DNA from 2 places in the Herbaspirillum sp. C7C2 genome. Region 1 is predicted to be linked to the other one. Evidence: predicted binding sites of a transcription regulator. Region 1 holds the regulator's gene; the other holds the start of a gene.
The links. The regulator sigma-54, encoded in region 1, starts transcription at its own class of promoters, with help from an activator protein. The targets are predictions, from matches to a motif close to TGGCANGNAANCTGCTTT.
Positions count from the first base shown of each region.

Region 2: HWE04_RS01255 (ammonium transporter) is a predicted target of sigma-54. The motif match lies at 2,077-2,094, and genes of this name have one in related genera.

Region 1 covers NZ_JABXGI010000016.1:24,118-27,771, reverse strand. Annotated here, with positions in the region: gene lptA (lipopolysaccharide transport periplasmic protein LptA) at 1-339, shown strand, start outside; gene lptB (LPS export ABC transporter ATP-binding protein) at 342-1,082, shown strand; gene HWE04_RS17960 (RNA polymerase factor sigma-54) at 1,150-2,640, shown strand; gene hpf (ribosome hibernation-promoting factor, HPF/YfiA family) at 2,799-3,161, shown strand; gene grxD (Grx4 family monothiol glutaredoxin) at 3,535-3,654, shown strand, end outside.
Region 2 covers NZ_JABXGI010000001.1:264,290-267,943, forward strand. Annotated here, with positions in the region: gene HWE04_RS01250 (HD domain-containing phosphohydrolase) at 1-311, shown strand, start outside; gene HWE04_RS01255 (ammonium transporter) at 825-2,027, opposite strand; gene HWE04_RS01260 (alkaline phosphatase D family protein) at 2,379-3,654, shown strand, end outside.

The sequences.
Region 1 (3,654 bases):
GGCGGCCCCAACCTGTGGATCGAGGGCCAGGCCGAACGCATCGAGTATTCCGAGCAGACCGAAATCTCCAAGTTGTTCCAGCGGGCGCACATTCAGCGCATGGATGGCAACCGCATCACTGACGAAGTCAATGGCGAATTCATCTCTTATGACAGCCGCGCCGAGTTCTACTCCGTCAACAACACCGCCAGCGGCGAAAGCAAGCCGGGGGCAGGACGCATCACTGCCGTGATCCAGCCCAAGAACCCGCCGCCGGCGGATGCCGCCCAGCCTTCCACGCCCGCCCAGCCCGCTACGCCGGCACCGGCCCAGCGCCGTCAGAACGGAAAGGACCAGTAACGATGGCAAGCTCACTGGTCGTTCGCGGCCTGAAGAAAAGCTATGGTGCGCGCCAGGTGGTGCGTGACGTCTCCATGGAAGTGCGTAGTGGCGAAGTGGTCGGCCTGCTTGGCCCCAACGGTGCCGGCAAGACAACCTCGTTCTACATGATCGTCGGCCTGGTCCCCTCGGACGGTGGCGAAATCGATCTGGACGGTTCGCCCATCTCGCGCCTGCCGATCCACAAGCGCGCCACGCTGGGGCTGTCCTACCTGCCGCAGGAAGCCTCGGTGTTCCGCAAGCTGACGGTGGAAGACAACATCCGCGCCGTGCTGGAGCTGCGCCAGGAGGACGGCAAGCCGCTCTCGCGCGATGAAATCGAGGGCCGCCTGAACAACCTGCTGCATGAACTGCAGATCGAAAAGCTGCGCGAGAGCCAGGCACTGTCGCTCTCCGGTGGCGAACGCCGCCGCGTGGAAATCGCCCGCGCACTGGCCACCGATCCGCGCTTCGTGCTGCTGGACGAACCGTTTGCCGGTATCGACCCGATTGCCGTGATCGAAATCCAGCGCATCGTGCGCTTCCTCAAGGAACGCGGCATCGGCGTGCTCATCACCGACCACAACGTGCGGGAAACCCTGGGTATCTGCGACCGCGCCTACATCATCAACCAGGGCACGGTGCTGGCCAGCGGTAACCCGGAAGAGATCATCGCCAACGAATCGGTGCGCCGCGTATACCTGGGCGAACACTTCCGCATGTAGCACCCGCCGTCCATCGGCCACACAACGGTATTGCAACCAGCGGGCCACGCCGCTCCCAGAAAGACAGATGAAACAGTCGCTCCAGTTACGTACCTCGCAGCACCTCGCATTGACGCCGCAACTGCAGCAGTCGATCAGGCTGTTGCAACTGTCGACGCTGGAACTGCACCAGGAACTGGAACAGATCCTGTCCGACAATCCCCTGCTCGAACGCCTGGACGACGCTCTCGACAATTCGGTGCGCCTGTTGGCCGATGGCGCGGTCTCTTCCGCGCCCTCCACCGGAGTGGCCGAGCCCGCTGGCGACAGCGGCAACGAAGCAGCCCCCTCCGCTACTGATGGCGAAGCCAGTTTCGACTATCAGGACAACAGCCCCGAGAGCGGTGTCAGTGGCGAATCCGACTGGAGCTTCGACGACGTGGCACGCAGTGGCAAATCGCCCGACGACGACGATGCCCGCCCGCAACTGGAAGCGCATGAGCTGACCCTGCGCGAACACCTGCTGGAACAGATACGGGTCACCGCCCGCACACACCGCGACCGTGCGCTGCTGGAACTGCTCACCGATGCGCTGGACGAAAGCGGTTACCTGGAGGAACCGCTGGAAGACATCCTGGCGCGCCTGCCGGAAGAGCTGGGCGTTGACTTGGAAGAACTGTCGATCTCGCTGAAGCTGCTGCAGAGCCTGGACCCGGCCGGGGTGGGTGCGCGTAGTGCCGGTGAATGTCTGGCACTGCAGATCCGCCGCCTGCCCAAGGTGCCCTTCGTCACCCGCAAGCTTGCCTTGAGGATTGTCGAGGATTACCTGCCGCTATTCGCACAGCGCGATTTCAACAAGATCAAGAAGGCTCTCGATTGCGATGACGAGGACCTGCGCGAAGCACAGGCGGTGATCCGTCAGTGCCGTCCGCATCCGGGTGCCGAATTCGCGCGCGATGCTTCGGACTACGTGGTGCCGGACGTGATTGTCAAACAGACAAAGAACGGCTGGCAGGTCATGCTCAACCATGAGGTCATGCCCAAGCTGCGCGTCAATGCAATGTATGCGAGTGCGCTCAAGCAGGCCAAGGGCGAAGGATCGCTGTCGTCGCAGTTGCAGGAAGCTAAGTGGCTCATCAAGAACATGCGGCAACGTTTCGATACAATTTTGCGAGTCGCGCAGGCTATTGTCGAACGTCAAAGAAACTTCTTTTCACATGGCGCAGTGGCCATGCGGCCCCTTGTGCTGCGTGAAATTGCTGATACACTGGGTCTACACGAGAGCACAATCTCTCGCGTGACAACTCAAAAATACATGCTCACGCCGCACGGCATGTTCGAGTTGAAGTACTTCTTCGGTAGCCACGTCGCGACTGAAACCGGAGGCGAAGCCTCCTCCACCGCGATACGGGCGCTGATCAAACAGTTGATAGGAGCCGAAAACCCGCAGACCCCATTATCCGATAGCAAGATTGCGGATATGCTGGCAGAACAAGGCATGGTGGTCGCGCGACGCACAGTCGCCAAATACCGCGAAGTGTTGAAGATTCCGCCAGTCAATCTCCGCAAGTCCCTCTGAGCTTTCCTCAGTTTTTCTGTAGCAGTACCGTTGCTGTGTTCAGGCAAGCATCCCTACCTGGTGCCCATGCCATCCGACACGAAGACCGTGCCCGTGGTACAGCAGCTGTAGACGATGCATCGCACGAACCTCCAGTGACCTCACGATAGGAGTCTTGTATGAATCTGACCATCAGTGGACACCACCTCGAACTGACCCCCGCCATCCGGGAATACGTGCAAAGCAAGCTGGCCCGTATCAAGCGCCATTTCGACAACGTGATCGACGTCAGCGTGATCCTGAGCGTAGATAAACTCACAGAAAAGGAAAAGCGCCAAAAAGCGGAAATCAACGTCCACATCAAGGGGAAGGATCTACATGCGGAAAGCATTGCGCACGACCTCTATGCCGCTATTGATGCCCTGATCGACAAGCTCGACCGCCAGGTCATCAAGCACAAGGACCGCTTGCAGGAGCATCACTCCATGGCCAAGCGTCTGCCCGACGATACCCCCGCTGATGCAGTGGCTGGCGCGGCATAAGACAAGGATTCAGGACCATTCCTGCCGGCGGGTGCGCAACGACAGCGTGACGCATAAGGTGGGAATCTCATGAGGAAGGGGCGCGCAAGCGCCCTTTTTCATTTTGCGGCGCCGGGGCCGGTTTCATTTCCTGTGGCAAACAGTGATCCCGCGTCCATCATCGCCGCTGTTCTCCCGAAGCGGCTCGCAATGAGACTTGAAGAGGCTCCTCCCGCCCTCATCTTGGTGGCAAGGTCCAAAGCGGAAATCGTATAAATGATTTCCACCAAGCAATGCCGGACGACACCCCAACCACGCCGCAACCCTGCCGACTTCAACGCGAGCGGCGGCTTTTCCCTATAATGTCGGCAATCCCATTTTTAAAGGCATAGCCATGAGCGACGTCCAATCCTGGATCAAAGAAACCGTGACCCAAAACCCTGTCGTGCTGTTCATGAAGGGAACCGCCCAGTTCCCGCAATGCGGCTTCTCCGGCAAGGCCATCCAGCTGCTC
Region 2 (3,654 bases), on a different contig from region 1:
ACGGTAGCGGTTATCCCAAAATGCTGAACAAAAATGAGTTAAGCATCGAGGCCCGAATGATGGCAATCGCGGATATTTTTGAAGCCCTGACAGCTGCAGATCGTCCGTATAAAACGGGGAAAAAATTATCAGAGACACTAACAATCATGAAAAAGATGGCAGATACCGGGCATATTGACCCGGATATATTCCAGTTGCTCTTACGTAGTGGCATATGTTTTAAGTACGCGCAGGAATTTATGCATCCGTCTCAACTCGATGTGGATCAAGGAGGCATCCAAGCGTTTATCCAACAGGAGGAGTTTGCCTGAGAAAGAGAGTATTCGCGTACGACGAACACGATCACTTGACTAGGGGGGGGGCGGCACAAGATTCAGAAAGAATCCTACGCCAAGGTTTTGAACCGCTAATGGCGCCCGCAATATTGAGCTGTTACCAGAAATCGTAATGTTTCGAATTTTCGTCGTGCGTACATGCCGCAGCCAATTACTAAGGTTTTTTCGCGCTGCGTAATGGCCTTGAACTGACCCGTTTCCGGCCGATGAGCCTGGCGCCAGCCGAAACGAAGCGAACCAGAACGTCGCCCATAGTGAATGGTTCACTCGCTTACTAAGTCAAAGGTGATTTCGGTACTTAGTTTGTGCAGGTGACGGATCCGTTTTTTTTCACCAGTAGCCAGTCGAGGCCACCGGAATGGTGGCCTTTCCATTGGAGCTGACGCTTTTGCGATTGCGCTTTCAATACAGTAGCAAGGAGTCCGACAGACTTTAACGGGCTCGACAGACTTTCATCCGGAAATACAGACTTTATTCTTATTTATCAGGTCACCAACTCGTCTCCCGCTCCGCCGTCGACGAAATCTTGTGGATCGCCAGATCGGCGCCTTCGAATTCCTGTTCAGGATCAAGGCGGATGCCGACCGTCTTCTTCAGCAGGCCGTACACGATCCATCCGCCGACTGCCGCGATGGCGATGCCCATCACGCTGCCCACCAGTTGCGACATGAAGGACACGCCGCCGCGTCCCCCCAGCGCCTGCAAGCCGAAGATGCCAGCCGCCAGGCCGCCCCACAGGCCGCATAGCCCATGCAGGGGCCAGACACCCAGTACGTCGTCGATCTTCCATTTGTTCTGGGTGCGGGTGAACATCCACACGAAGATGGCGCCGGCCATGCCGCCGGTAACCAGCGCGCCCAGCGGGTGCATCAGGTCCGAGCCGGCACATACCGCTACCAGGCCGGCCAGCGGGCCGTTGTAGGCGAAGCCGGGGTCGTTGCGGCCCATCAGCAGTGCGACCAGGGTGCCACCGGCCATGGCCATGAGGGAGTTCATCGCGACCAGGCCGTTCATCTTGTCCAGGGTCTGCGCGCTCATCACGTTGAAGCCGAACCAGCCCACCGTCAGGATCCATGCGCCCAGTGCCAGGAAGGGGATGTTGGAGGGCGGATGGGCAGCGACCGCACCTTCCTTGCTGTAGCGGCCGCGGCGCGCACCCAGCAGCAGCACGGCGGGCAAGGCGATCCAGCCGCCGACGGCGTGGACCACGATGGAACCGGCGAAGTCGTGGAATTCGGCGCCGAAGGTGGCTGCCAGCCAGGCCTGTACGCCGAAGTGCTGGTTCCAGGCGATGCCCTCGAAGAACGGATAGACCAGGCCGACCAGTACGGCGGTGGCCAGCAGCTGCGGGTTGAATTTGGAGCGCTCGGCGATGCCACCCGAGATGATGGCCGGAATGGCGGCGGCGAAGGTCAGCAGGAAGAAGAACTTCACCAGTTCGAAGCCGCTGCGCTCGGCCAGGGTTTCGGCACCGGCGAAGAAGCTCACACCGTAGGCGACGTAGTAGCCGATGAAGAAGTAGACAATGGTCGAGACCGCGAAGTCGGCCAGGATCTTCACCAGGGCATTGACCTGGTTCTTCTTGCGCACCGTCCCCAGTTCCAGGAACGCGAAGCCGGCATGCATGGCCAGGATCATGATCGCCCCCAGCAGGATGAAGAGGGCGTCTGCGCCGTTTTTGTGATCGTCCACCAGAAAATCTCCCAAAAATTGTGCAAGGAAAGAATCGAAAGCCCGGACTGATGCAATTTTCGTTCCATTTTGGTGATTATTTTGCAGTGGCTTGATTCAAAAGGACTTTTCGGGTGCGTCAGGTCCTTGTCAGCTTGTGATGCGCACGAAAATTGTGCGATACGGGTAGGCGATGCGGTGGCGCGGTTTGTTTTGGTGCGAGGGCAGGGCGGCTCGAAATTTTTTGAAAATCACGTCATTTAGCCGTTTTGGGGGATCCGGTCAGCATTGGTCATCGTGCTTTCATGGAACGGTCATACACGATTGCTAAATTGCAACTCCCTTCTTTTTTCCTCACCCTCAGGAGTTGCCATGCCAGACCAGAATTCGCCAGCCGAACCCAGCCGTCGCCGCTTCCTGCGCGACAGCGCCGTCACTGCCGCCGCCGCAGGCAGCGTGGCCGTGATCGCCAGCCCCGCCAGCCTGGCTGCCGCGCCGGCCATCGTCACCTCCGAACGTCTGCGCCCGCAGTTCCCGGGCGGGATCATGAGCGGCGACGTCACCCGCGACAGTGCCATCGTCTGGGCGCGCGCCGACCGCAATGCGCGCATGCTGGTGGAATACTCCACCAGCGAGAACTTCGCCGATGCGGTGCGCATCGCCGGCCCCACCGCGCTGGCGCGGGACGACTACACCGCCCGCGTGGACCTGCGGGGTTTGCCGGCAGGGCAGCGGGTGTATTACCGCGTGCGTTTCCAGGACCTGGTGCATGAGTCGGCCCTGAGCGAGCCGCTGACCGGCAGCCTGATGGTGCCTGCTACAGCGCGCGGGCAGGCACGCGACATCACCTTCGCCTTCTCGGGGGACGAAGCCGGCCAGGGCTGGGGCATCAATGAGCAATGGGGTGGCTACCGGGTGTACGAGAGCATGCGCCGCTTCCGTCCCGACTTCTTCATCCATTCGGGCGACCAGATCTATGCGGACGGTCCGATCCAGGCCGAGGTGAAGCTGGACGATGGCAGCCTGTGGCGCAACGTGGTGACCGAGGCCAAGTCCAAGGTGGCGCAGACGCTGGACGACTATCGCGGCAACTTCGCCTACAACATGCTGGATGCCAGCAAGCGCCGCTTCGCCGCCGAGGTGCCGTTCCTGGTGCAGTGGGATGACCACGAGGTGCGCAACAACTGGTATCCGGGCCAGGTGATCGGCGCCCAGGAAAAACGCTACGACGAGCGCAACATCGATGTGCTGGCGGCCCGTGCGCGCCAGGCCATGTTCGAACACAATCCCTTCCGCATCGACCAGGCCGATCCTTTCCGCATCTATCGCGCCTTCAATCACGGACCGCTGCTGGAGGTGTTCATGCTGGACGAGCGCAGCTATCGCGGTCGCAATTCGCCCAATCGCCAGCGCGGCGGTCACGATGCCGAGTTTCTCGGGCCGGAGCAGATGCGCTGGATCAAGCAGGCGCTGCTGCGCTCACGCTCGACCTGGAAGCTGATCGCCAGCGACATGCCCTTGTCCATCGTGGTGCCGGACCTCAATGTCGATGTGCCGCCCGGCACCTTCGAGGCCTGGGCCAATGCCGACAATGGCAAGCCGTCGGGGCGTGAGCTGGAAGTGGCGGAGCTGCTGCGCTTCATCAAGC